3 regions of the Alkalinema sp. FACHB-956 genome follow, and region 3 is predicted to be linked to each of the others. Evidence: predicted binding sites of a transcription regulator. Region 3 holds the regulator's gene; each other region holds the start of a gene.
The links. Region 3 encodes NtcA, which controls nitrogen genes in cyanobacteria. Its sites were predicted from a motif close to TTTGTANNNNNNNNTACAAA; they were not measured.

Region 1 (4,289 bases), on a different contig from region 3:
GTGGTTAACTATCCCGATATCAATCAGCTCAATCCTAACCGCGTTGCAACCCGTGCTGAGGTAGCGGCCTTCATCTATCAAGCCCTGAACACCACGGGCCAAACTGCAACGATTTCCTCGCCTTACATTGTGGGGTATCGCCCCACCCCCCAACAGATTCGGATTGCAGCGGGAACCTCCATTCCTGTGCGCTATGAGCAAGCCGATCGGATTCTCCTCGGCAAGAATGAACCCCAACCGTCTAACTTGACCGTCACCGTTTCACAAAATATTGTGACCAGCAATGGCAAAGTGCTGATTCCGGCGGGTAGCCAAGTGGCCGGTCAACTGGTGGTTGCTGAAGGTGCAGCCCAGTTTGTCGCCCAAGAACTTGTCATGGCCAATGGCAACCGGATGGCGCTGCGGGCGACCTCCGAAAAGATCACCGAAACGGAAGTGATTCGGAAAGGCGCGAGCGCAGGCACGATCGTCAAAGATGCAGCCCTAGGCGCGGCGGCGGCAGCGGGCATTGCGGCTGTGACCGGCGATCGCAACATCAAAGCTTGGGAAGTGCTATCCGGGGCCGGAGCCGGGGCGATCGCAGGGGTTGTCTTTGGAGGGGACAAGGTGGAGTTAATTTCCATCAAGCCCAACACTGACCTCAATCTGGAACTCAACCAGGATTTACTCCTTCCCCAGTAGATTCAATCGTCAGGTGTCTTCAGATTCAGTCTTCAGGCATCTTCCGTTACGATCGGTAAAGTCACTAACAGCGTGGTGCCATGGGTCGGCACCGGATCCAGGTCTTGAGCCATCCAGCCTTCTAGCTGCGGGGGACTAAAGACCTGGATTTCCCCATGCATTTGATGGATTAACTCCCGAGCGATCGCCAGTCCTAACCCCGTTCCCGGCACTTCCGTATGAGCCTGTACCCCCCGATAGTGGCGCTCGAATAACCGGGGCAAATCCTCTCGGGGAATGCCAGGGCCATTGTCGCTCACCCGAAGCGCTAACTGATGGGGCTCCTGAAACACTTGCACCTGGATTGTGCCCCCTGGAGGCGTGTATTTAATGGCATTGTCGATCAGGTTGCTTAACACTTCCCGCAGGGCCGATCGATCGACCTGGATCGCAGCCAATCCCTGGGGAATGGCCACCTGAAAACTTTGATTTTTCTCCTGGGCGATCGCCTGAGCAGAAGCCAGCACCGGTTGCAAAATGTCTTCTAATGCCGAAATTTCCAACTGGAGACCACCGGTACCCAGAACATCGAGCGTGGGAACTGGCCCGTCCTCCCCTGTGGCAGGGCCGAGGGCTAAGGGGGCCATTACCCCAGGCAAGGCTAACTCAACGACCTCTGGGGGGTCTACAGCCCCTTCTAATTGCTTTAAAAGTTCCTGGAGGCGATCGCTCTCCCGGACGATACTGGATGCCACATCCCGATTGGCATCCGTCGTCGCTAGCCGTCTCAGCAAAAGCTTGCCAAAGGTGCGCAGGGCCGTCAGGGGATTGCGAAATTGGTGGATCAGGTTATCCATCACATCTTGGCGATGCTGCCGTTGGTGTACTTGCTGCCGTTGTTGATAATCCAACCATTGGGCCCGTTGATCCACCACACAAGCCAGGGTCAGCGTCTTGGCTACAGGATCCAGTTCCTGCTGTTCAATCTCCAACCAGGGACGATCGTTGCGTTCCGTGACTAGGAAGCCCAAGACAATTTCTTCATGCACCAAGGGGAGAACCAGTTGGTAGGGATGCAAGGTCGTTAAATAGGCCGGACTGGGAAGGGATTCTTCTAGGTGCGGGCGCGGGGGAGGCTGGAGCAGCAGGTTCATTTCGGCGGACAAATCCTGCCCAGACAGCGAAGGGGGTAAGGGTGATCCAGCCTCCCGTGTGGATTGAGCTAACCGCTGCAAAGCGGCGGTGGCAGCTTCCAAGGTCGGAACCGCTGCGATCGCAACCAACTTAGGCGTTTCTCCGCCGGACCATTCCTCCGCCAAGTAGACGGCCCCCAAGGTGATCCGCCAAGACTGGGTCAGCAGCAGCAACTGAGACTGACAAATCGCTACAAATTCCGCGCTGGCTGGCATTAGCATGAAGTTAACCCGATCGAACCTAAATTCTTACAGAAATGGATTGACTTAAGTATTTGTAACCAGTAACTTAAAGGTATTGGCTGAATTCATATTTTGTAACCTCTGTTACACTTCGTATTAGTTCTTAAGAACGGCGCAAGCTTGCAGGGGTGAGATATGTGCCATCGCAACGGCCATTTCGCGAACTATCAGCTTTTGTATAGATGGATTAAAACAAGTTGAAATTTTAGGTTCAAGTCGATATACTTTCGACGGTTTTGTAACAAGTACTACAACTTGGCAGCTAGGATAAGGAGGTAGAGGGTTTGGCAAGGAGACGCAAGCGCAAGAGTCGGCGACGTCAAGAAGGGCGTAGAATCCTGGAAAGTGTGCCTCAATTTAGCATTGACTGTGGTGATGATAAACCAGTCACCGCAGCTCGCAGGTTCATTCATGCTGAAGGCATTCTTCCCCCCGCCCTGCTTTTAGTGAAACGTAACGAGCATACCACCGATCGGTACTTCTGGGCAGAGAAAGGATTATTTGGGGCTCAGTACGTTGAAGAGAACCATTTTCTTTTCCCTAGCTTACGGCAGTCAGAAGATGACGCTGAGCCCGTTGCTGTTGGGGCTCACGGCTAGAGATTATTATTCCGTTTAATCCATCTAACTTCAGGGGAAAGTGATACCTACACTTTTCCCTTTTTTGTTGCATGGGAAAGGTGGCAGGAGACAAGGTGGCAGAGACAAGGGGAAACCCAAATTTTTACCCCCCAGCTGTGATCATCATGGGAGACACGGCTGGGGGGTATTTAGCGTTCATTCCTGTTTAGTCTATTGATGACGTTCGCGAATTGGTGCCATACAAGTTCCAATCCGATCGGCCATGCCATTCCGTGAACCGAGCCATCGTTATCCGAGAGATTTAAGGTTCAGGGTTCGCTGTAACTCTGCCAACTCATCCCGGTGAGCTTTCACAGTAATCAGACTTTTCCCCGATCGAATAGTTTGCTCCGATTCAACCTTTAACGAAACCTGTTCATTCCGACCTGCCTTCCGCCAGTAAAACACACCGGCCAATGGCGAAAAGGCTAATAATCCTATCCATACGCCTGTGAAGTCAGGCAACAAAAATGAGAGCACAAGAACCAAACAGAGTGCACCCAGCGCTGCTAGCAATGACAGAAATCCTGCTAGAAACAAACTTGGGCGAACCCAACCCTCGAAGACAACAGAATTTGCCTGAGCATCAATCTGCGATACACGGTAAGCACGCTCTGCAAAATATTGCTTAAGCTTGGCCAACAATGAATCTTCCGATTCATCGGAAGTTAACTGGACAATCTCTGTACGATCTTTGACTGACGCTCGAATAAAGAAGCCAAGTCCGATCGCCAAGAGGAGCGTGAGCAAAAACGTAGAGATTAAGACTGAATTACTCATGGGCAGGCAACGGACGAAAGTGTTCTCACTCCACTCTACGCTGGGTTTGTCTTCCCCAAGTAATTCGGTTATCCCTACCTATTTTGCTGAAGCATTGGCTTCCCGCTTCACGGCATACCCTTCCCAGAGTTTCGCCAGGTCTTCGGCCTGTGCTACAGCGTCCGGACGGATCTGATACATCCGGCGAGGACGACCGCGCCCCTCAACCTTCTTCCAGTAGCCTGTAACCATTTCGTTATCTTCCAGGAACTTCAGTGCGCTGTAGAGCACGGTGTCCGAAAGACGGTACAGAGGATGGTTTTGCTCTAAGAGTTGAATCAGTTCTGTCCCGTAGGAATCTCCTTTGAGGAGCACCGAAAACACATAGCAAACGGCTAATTCCTTATTGAGATAGAAAGGTGGTGGATCCTTAAAAAACTGGTAGATATCCTCAAATTTCATGGGTTTTACATCCAGATAATAGTGACAAACAAACTCACCCTAAGTTGATTGCGTGGAGGTGAATTGCATGAATCTAGCAGTTGCTCCTTCCACAATACGAAGCTAACAAACCACTTCAGACCTCACGTCCCTCTTAAGAGAGAAATTTACCTCCGACGTAAAATTATGTAAGACAGTGTTTCTTGTAAGTTCAGGTCAGACGCATTGGCAATTAGCGCTTCAGGGTGGAATTTTCCCTAATCTAATCCGATTGGGAGGGGTCCTGTCATTCGTAAAACTCCTGACCGTAGAAAAAGATGTCCCCGATAAATTACTGAACTCTCAACTGCCTTAACTTGGATTGAACATTGGA
Region 2 (4,289 bases), on a different contig from region 3:
GTAAATTATCAAGAAACCGTAACATTGTTCTGTATGCGATGTGACGATTTGTCGAAACTAGAGGATCACAATGATCAGCGGGAATCCGATGAGTGAATAAGACGAGTGACTGAGATGAGTGACTGAAATAAGTGACTGAAATAAGTGACTGAGTGACTGAGATGCGCTAGAAGAAGACAGGTTGTAATATCCGGGTTACAAGGTCAACTGCTTCAATCTAGTGGTGTTTCGTTAGTCTAGATTGGCTAAGGGTAGACTTTCTTCAGATTTAACGAAAAATTAACCTGAAAAATTCACTTTCAGCAATGAATTACCCATCATTGATCTCAAGCAATCCATTGCCAACCATGAATTACCCTAACCATTCTACGTTGGCATTGTTTTTACAGTGACATTAGTTTCTACAAGAGGTTGTTTCTACAAGAGATTGTTTCTACAGGAGCAATTGGCATAGCTTTACACCGATACCGCTTGTCCAGAGCCATACTGACCTTGTAAGCGATGGAGTTGCTGAACCAACAGACTGAGGAATAATCCCACATCGGTGACCACGCCCGTGGACTCGATCGAACCCCGATCGCTCAACTTAGTCACTACCGCCGGATTAATATCGACGCACACCATCTTGACGCCCGAGGGGGTCATATTTCCAACCCCGATCGAATGCAACATACTGGACAGCATGAGAATCATATCCGCCCCGTCAATCAAGCGGGCATAATCCGCCTGAGCCGTGAGCAAATCCATTTGGGTATCGGGCAGGGGGCCGTCATCGCGAATGGAACCGGCTAAGGCAAAGGGAACGTTATTTTTAACACATTCGTACATGATGCCGCTGGTCAAAATCCCTTGGTCAACAGCCTGGGCAATGCTACCGCAGCGCCGGATGGCATTGATGACCTTCAGGTGATGGCGATGCCCCCCATGGACGGAAACGCCCCGTTTCATATCCATCCCCAGGGAAGTGCCCAGCATGGATTGTTCCATGTCATGCACCGCGATCGCGTTGCCGCCCAGCAGCGCATGCACGTAGCCCTCACGAATCAGTTGGGAGAGGTGTTCACTGCCGCCGGTATGAATCACCACTGGGCCAGCGGTCACGACGACTTTGCCACCGCGATCGCGAATCCGCCGTAGATCCCAGGCAATTTGTTCCACCACCAGTTCCACGCGCCGCTCGCTGGAAACCCCCGCACCCATGAAGCTAAATTCTTCGGTTTTACTGGATTTGAGGGAGCTTTCATTGCGCAGGGTGCGAATGCCTTCGCTTCCCACCACCACGGATTCCCCCAGTTGCAGATCCCGCAGAATTTTACACCGGGCGATCGGGCCTTCTGCGGTTTGGGTGATGGCGATCGCGCCATCCATCCGTTGTCCTTGGACTTTCACCCATTGGTCTTGAATGCGGACTTCCGTAGGATAAATGGTCGTGACGTAGAAATCATCCGGTGCCACCCCCGCTTTTTCCACGGGTTCCAACGTCGCATTACTGGCTTGCTGCGGCGGACTCATCGCCCCCAGATCAATCAGTTGCCCCATGATATCAGCCATGACGCTGGCATCGGGCGCAGAGACTCTGACTTCGGCACGGGACTGATCCTGCCGCTGTTCCCCTAGATCAAAGTTCAAGACCTGGAAGCTGCCGCCGTTGGCCAAGATCGTATCCAGGGCACGGCTGACCAAGCCGGAGTCGAGTAAATGGCCTTCTAGGCGGATCACCCGGCTTTGTAGGGGTGACCCGTTGGGAGCAGCATGGCGGGGTTCCGTAACCTTGAGGGTCAGGCACTTGGCTGCACCGCCTGCTTTGAGAAATTCCGTTAGGGGCGTTTCAATCACCGTGAAGCCCCGATCGTTGAGCTGTTGCTTCAGCCCATCGCTGGCCTGATTCATCACGATAATTCGTTCCACCTGGCCGTCCTGGGAACGATCAATATTGACAGCATTACAGGCGAAATTCACCGCATCCACTTCATCGATGGCAATGCGTTTTTCAGCGGGAACCCGTAACTCAATCAGGCGATTGGAATAGGTATCAAACGCTTCAGGATAGTAGAGCAGATAGCCATCGGTCAGGGGACAAAAACAGGTGTCCAAATGGTAAAACCGCCGATCGACCAACCGGAGAGACAACACTTCCACATCAAGCCATTTGGCTAAATAGGGATGGGCGTCTAGTTCCGATCGAAAGCCATAGCCAGCCCACAACCAGCCACCAGCCCGATCGAAGAGGGCATCTCCCGCCCCTTCAAAGGGCAAGCTTTTCGGCAAAGTGTGCACCTGAAAGCCATTTTCCGCAAACCAATTTTGGAAATAGGGTTCTTCCCCCTGCCGTTCAGGATGGAAAAAACGGCTCAACACAGCCACATCTCCCAACACCAAGCCAGCATTGGCCGTAAACACCATATCTGGCCAGCCTTGTTGGGGGGGCACCAGATCCACAGTGGCGTAGGTTTTCAATACTTGGTAGAGCTTATTCCATTGCTCTTCGGCCAAGTCTCGGGACGATCGATGAACATTCCCTTCCATCCAAGGGTTGATCACATAGTCCACATCATAGTGGTGCGGTGCACACATCAAAATCCGCACGGGTTGAGTCATGTCGTCTTCCTGAAACGTCTGTCAACAATAAAAAGCAAAACCTGCTGAAATCAGTTGAAATCAAGCGTTTGCTACCCTTTTAAAAGCCACCATTCAACCAAAATACGCCAAGGCTTTCAGGGTCTTTTCAAACTCTTAATTATTTATTAAAAGGTATAGTATTGAAACAAATTCCAACGCAGAATCGAGCCTGTTTTTCGTTAGAATTCATTGTTTCTCAGCATACATAATTTCATTGGCATAATGGGTTGACTGCACCATTAATTTTGGCGCATTCGCAGAAATGTCATGAATCCATGAACTTCATTTTGCAAGAACGACTTATCTGGAGGAGGCCGGTCTAACCCAATTTTCTCCGTTTGGAACAACTCTCTCAATCCTCCTTCAAGCAATTGAATCCCCTTGTTTACCCGCTAGATGCAGGCCCGTTCTAAGTCTGTTCCAACGATCGCACTATCCCTAGGTCTAACGCCGTTTTACGAGTTGTCCTAACCCTGTGACTAGAGCAGATAGGCGAAATGACGAGCGTCCCGAACCGATCAGCGGATAAGGTTAGCCAATCATAAAGATAAGTTTGACCAATCTCGATAAAACTCAAATTTTTCCAAAAAGATCAATTTCCTATAGCAATCTTCCCCCTGAATAGCTGATACTAATAGTGCTAGTTCACTCACCTTAATTAGTACTGTCTTTGCAAAATACCAAACGGTATCACTAGCAAACATTTAGTCAAATGAAAATGGTAAATGTCCTAAACTTTGACCCATTTTGATTTGAAACAGTCAAATTACTTGACTTGAATACTCAGAGGACAATCATGTATACCTTGCGCCTGTACTCGATCGACGATTTACAGAATGAAGTTCGATCGCTGGTTGACCGTGGCTTAGTTGGACGCCAACACTATATCTACGAACTGATCAAGCATTTCAGTGATCAGGAATGGCCCAATGTTGAGCGCGTTTTGGAAGATAACGATTACCTACTGCGCGATCGCGTCATTGATCTCTTGGGCAAAGAAGCTTGGTTGAGCGATTAGAACTGAGCACTTTAATAGTGGGCGAACTCGTGTTCGGCAAACTCGTGTTCGGCAGACTAACGCTGGACAAGCTAGTGCTGGGCAAACTCGTTCTCAAAAAACTGGCGTTGGATAACCAACCTGGATCCCCATGCTCTGCAGCGGAAATCGAAACGAGCGCGATCCCCATCAGGCCACCCTCTAACTAAGTAGACCTTATACGCCCCCTACGAGGTCGGCTTAGGATCAGGTTTTTCGACGTTGGCTTCGCCAATGGAATAATCGATTGACTTCGGGTCGTCGATTCTTTGAGATGCCTTACGCACCTCTAAACCAATCACTTGCCCATCTTCGTCATAGTCCAGAATTAACCCTGGTGCAATTTGTGCTGTCTCATCGATCGGGCTATCAATGAAAGAAATTTGCAAAATATCCTGTTGGGGATCGTAAACCACTTTCATTCAATCGCTGCCCTCAGTCGTCTTCCCCCTGGCAGACTTCCCAGAACAGGGTTTGCCAGGGATTGAATGACTGTAATTGTAAAGAGCAATACTTATCAAAACTGCATCATCCGTCACAAAATGCAGAAATGGATCGGATTACGGTTAAGGCAATTCCTAATCCCATCTGCCCTCAAACCTTGCCCGTCCTCCAGTCATTTGGTTTTGTCCAG
Region 3 (4,289 bases):
CATCCCCCGCGATCGCGCGAATTTCAATCGAACTATCGTACTGCCGGAGTCCATCAATAAACTGAATCAGCGCCTGAATCCGACTGACCTGCACATTATCGGAGAGCAATCCAGCTCGCTTCGCCCGGAAAATCGAAGCCGCCACGAGTTTGTTAATACGATCTTGAATCTCTGTGACAGTCATCTTGGACGGATCCAGAGAAGTGGTGGCCAGGACATCCCCAGGCCGATAAATCACTTCATTACGCACCACATCGGCAAACACCGTTACCTCTGTTTTTTCGCCCAATAGGTAATTCGCCGCCGCCAAAATTCGCACAAAGTAGTCCCGGCCATCGCTGATCTGGCGAGCTAACTGATCCACTTCCGATCGGGTAATCCGCAAAATTTGACCATTGCCATCGACCCCCGGTTGCAGTGCGCCCTGTGCCACTCGATTGGCTTCCCGCAGGAGTGCATCCACCGCCTGGTTGGAGGCTTGGGGATTGGTAATGCGCACCACCCCTGACGCCAGCACTTGGTTCCGCAAAATCGCCGGGGTGCCCAATCGCAGACGCTGAGCTTCCTGTTCCAGTTTCTCCACTTCACGGGCCAGCGCAACCTGCTGATTTTCCAAAGCCCGTAGCCGTTCTTCCCGTTGGGTAATGACGGTATCTCGGGCTGCAATGTCCCGATCGCGCTGTTGAATGATTTTGCTGCGTTCTTCAATTTCTTGATCTCGGGCAGCAATTTGGGCTTTGACTTCATCCCGCTGGGCGGCTAACTGTTTTTGCTCAGCTTCTAGTTCCAGAATTTCGGATTTTAGCGCGAGAGCTTGCTGGGAAACCGAGAGTAACTGTGCCTGCACGACATTGCGTTGCTGTTCGACCTGCGCCCGTCGGGCTTCGGTGGCCCGTTGCAGGGCAGCGGCATCCTTGAGGGAGTTTTTGACCCGATCGAGCTGCGCCTGCACCTTGCCCCGCTCCACTTGGGACTTATTCAACTCCGCCTCAACATTTTCTTTTTGCTCGGCGGTCTTACCCAGTTCAGCCTTCGCTTGATCCAAATCGGTACTCGCTCGCCGTAATCGCCGCTGAATCACCTCAAAGTTGAGAATCATGTCGCGAAATTGCCGATTAGCCAGCAGTAAAATGCCCAGCGTGGACGCTGAGATCAAAATCCCGGTCAAAATAGTGACAACGACAGCCGTCTTCTTAGGGCGGAGATTAAACAAGCTCAGACGCGCTTTGCCCACTCGGGTTCCAATGCGATCGCCCAGCGTGGCAATGACACCCCCTAAGATCAACACCGCCAAAATCAGGATATACCCGCTAGACATTACAACTCCACCACACCTGCCGCTGGACTAAAGGTTTCCAAACGGCTCCTACCAAAAACTATAGCCAGTCTAAAGCCTATTGACCGTTCTAACAGGACTGTTCTGACAGGACTGTTCCCCAGGGAACCTTAGGGCAGTGGGATTCTCCCGCAGAACTGGATCCGGTGGATCAGCACGTCGGAACTGGACTATTGGGAACTGGACTATTAGGAACTAGACTGTTTGGAACTGGGATTCTAGGTGAATTGCTGACTAAGCATGACGGGATTATGAACCGTGATTTTCTTTTTGTGAATAGAAATCATTTCATCCTGCCGCAGATCCCCAAGTAAGCGAGTCACTGTGACGCGAGTGGATCCAATAGCTTCCGCGATCGCCTGGTGGGAGAGCTTGAGATCGATCGTGATCCCGTTTTGTCCCGGCACCCCAAAGTCCCGGCATAGGATCAGCAAAAAACTCACCAACCGAGATCCCATATCCCGGTGAGCCAAGGTTTCGATCATCATCTCCGTTTGCAGAATCCGGGATGACAGCCCCTTGAGCATCCACATGGACAGATCAGGATTTTCCTTCAGGGCCTTTTCTACCTGTTCGATCGGTACCGAAAGCAGTTCCACCGGCGTAAACGCCACCGCGTGGTAGAAGCGATCGGCTTTTTGTCCCGTAATCAGCGATAGGACTCCAAATACACTGTTTTCCCGCAACAGCGCGACAGTGATTTCTTCCCCCGCTTCATAGACCCGAGATAACTTAACAGCCCCTTTCTGGAGAAAATAAACCCGTTCAGCAGGATCACCCGGAAAGAAGATTGTCTTACCCCGCTCGAAGGTTTCCACCATCGGCGGATAAGCGTTTCCACCCATTTGGCGGAACATTGATGCGAGCGACTTGTCTGGGCTTATTACCATCTTCCCCGTTCCTAACGCCGTTCTACGGAAAGGCCAGTAGAGTTAGCTAACTACACAATCAAGGGGTCAACGTTCAAGAGATCCGCTAAGAGATTAATTCCGATGAGAATCGTTTCTGTAAGATTCACTCTGTGAGCAATTGTTGACTTGAGACCAATAAAACCTACCGATCGAGGAGTTTTTGTAGCAAGAAATACACTCCACTACGCTTTCTACTAAGCTTATGGGCAATTTAGCTGAGCCGGAGTCTTCAACGTTGAGTTTTATTGAATTAGCACAGGTCTAAGTTCGCTCTGAGTTGAATCATCTGAGTTGAATCAGGAGGCTGCACCTAAACTGATCACAATCCATCCAACCAGGTTCATCTAGTGCAATGTAAAGATAGTGCAATGTATAAGGTGGACGAACGATGGCGAAAACCTGTGCTAATTCGCACGGGGTATTCCGGTCACCATTACCTTGATCACACTGAATCCTGATCACACTGAGGCACTCTGATCACACTGAGATTGTCAATATCTTACTCCCAAGTTTTGGCCCCTGCACAATTTTGTCCAGTTAGCGCATCCCCACCCAAGACCGGGCTTTGGGCACTTTAGGCCGCAACGATCGCGGTGCACGACCGCAATGGCCGGAAATCTCCCTAGGGTCGCCTATTCCATGGCTGACCATCTTTGAGTATTCTCATAAATGCTCTCAACGTACATGGCTATGCTGAATCTGAGTGGAAAAAACGCCCTGGTCACAGGAATTGCTAACGATAAGTCGATCGCCTGGGGCATCGCCCAGCAACTCCATAGGGCCGGAGCCAACATTGGGGTCACCTATCTGCCGGATGACAGCGGCAAGTTTGAGAAAAAGGTGCGGGATCTGACCGAGCCGTTGAATCCCAGTTTGTTTGTGCCCTGTAATGTCCAGAGCGATGAGCAAGTTCAAGCTACCTTTGATGCGGTGAAGGAAGCTTGGGGACGGCTAGATATTCTGATTCACTGTCTGGCCTTTGCCAATAAAGAAGAATTGAAAGGCAACTTTAGCGCCACCAGTCGGGAAGGCTTCAAGTTGGCCCTGGATGTCAGTGCTTATTCATTGATTCAGATGGCGGGGGCGGCTAAACCCTTGATGACCGAGGGCGGCAGTATTGTCACCCTGACCTACTACGGTGGTGTGAAGGTCATTCCGAACTACAACGTTATGGGCACGGCCAAGGCAGCCTTGGAAATGAATGTGCGGTATCTGGCCCATGAACTCGGCTCCCAGGGCGTTCGAGTCAATGCCATTTCCGCTGGCCCCATCCGCACCCTGGCCTCCTCTGCGGTGGGTGGGATCCGCGACATGATTAAGCATGTGGAAGAGGTGGCTCCCCTGCGGCGCACCGTCACCCAGTTGGAAGTGGGTAATACGGCGGCATTCCTGAGCAGTGACCTCTCCAGCGGGATTACAGGTCAGGTGATCTATGTGGATTCCGGGTACGAAATCATGGGGATGACCGACAGCCGCGTCGAGTCCTAACCCACCCCTGATTAAGTTCTCATGCAGGTTAAATCCCCGTCAGGAAAGGCTCGATCGCCAGTTCCACGTCGGGGAAGGCTAAGAGCCGAATGGGGCCTTGGGAGAGGGTGGTCATTGACCGATAATCCTCTCCTTGCGGGTCTCGATAAATTCTGACTTGGCGAGCTGCCAGGTGAATGACCCAATAGTCGGGAATCCCGGCTTGGGCATAGAGTTGTCGTTTGATGCCAGTATCTTTTTTCCAGCTGGTATTCGCGTATTCAATCAGGAGGAAAATTTCCTCTGGATAGGGATGGCGCTGGGTTCGATAGAGCGATCGCTGGGGCAGGACGACCGCAATATCCGGCTGGGGTTCGGAATTTTGTAACGGTAAAGTAATGGGTTTTGTTTCACGAATTAAGGCAAGATCGCCCAGTTTCGATCGAAGATAATCGGCGGTATCGGTACACCCTTGGGCATGATCGGGACTTTCGGGTGACATCTCAACAACGGCTCCGTTCAACAGTTCAACCGATCGATCGGCTAGCAGCCCCACTTGGATCATGTGGTGATAG

Region 1: H6G21_RS09775 (DUF3155 domain-containing protein) is a predicted target of NtcA. The motif match lies at 2,332-2,351, and genes of this name have one in related genera.
Region 2: H6G21_RS18445 (TIGR00300 family protein) is a predicted target of NtcA. The motif match lies at 2,808-2,827, and genes of this name have one in related genera.

What each region holds. Positions count from the first base shown of each region.
Region 1 is NZ_JACJRC010000006.1:185,712-190,000, reverse strand. It holds gene H6G21_RS09785 (S-layer homology domain-containing protein) at 1-681, shown strand, start outside; gene H6G21_RS09780 (sensor histidine kinase) at 714-2,075, opposite strand; gene H6G21_RS09775 (DUF3155 domain-containing protein) at 2,381-2,695, shown strand; gene H6G21_RS09770 (cofactor assembly of complex C subunit B) at 2,966-3,496, opposite strand; gene H6G21_RS09765 (PadR family transcriptional regulator) at 3,575-3,937, opposite strand.
Region 2 is NZ_JACJRC010000020.1:3,965-8,253, forward strand. It holds gene H6G21_RS18445 (TIGR00300 family protein) at 457-2,598, opposite strand; gene H6G21_RS18450 (DUF4327 family protein) at 3,416-3,637, shown strand; gene H6G21_RS18455 (DUF2283 domain-containing protein) at 3,844-4,077, opposite strand.
Region 3 is NZ_JACJRC010000008.1:160,626-164,914, forward strand. It holds gene H6G21_RS11520 (DUF3084 domain-containing protein) at 1-1,318, opposite strand, end outside; gene ntcA (global nitrogen regulator NtcA) at 1,555-2,226, opposite strand; gene fabI (enoyl-ACP reductase FabI) at 2,938-3,735, shown strand; gene H6G21_RS11535 (Uma2 family endonuclease) at 3,764-4,289, opposite strand, start outside.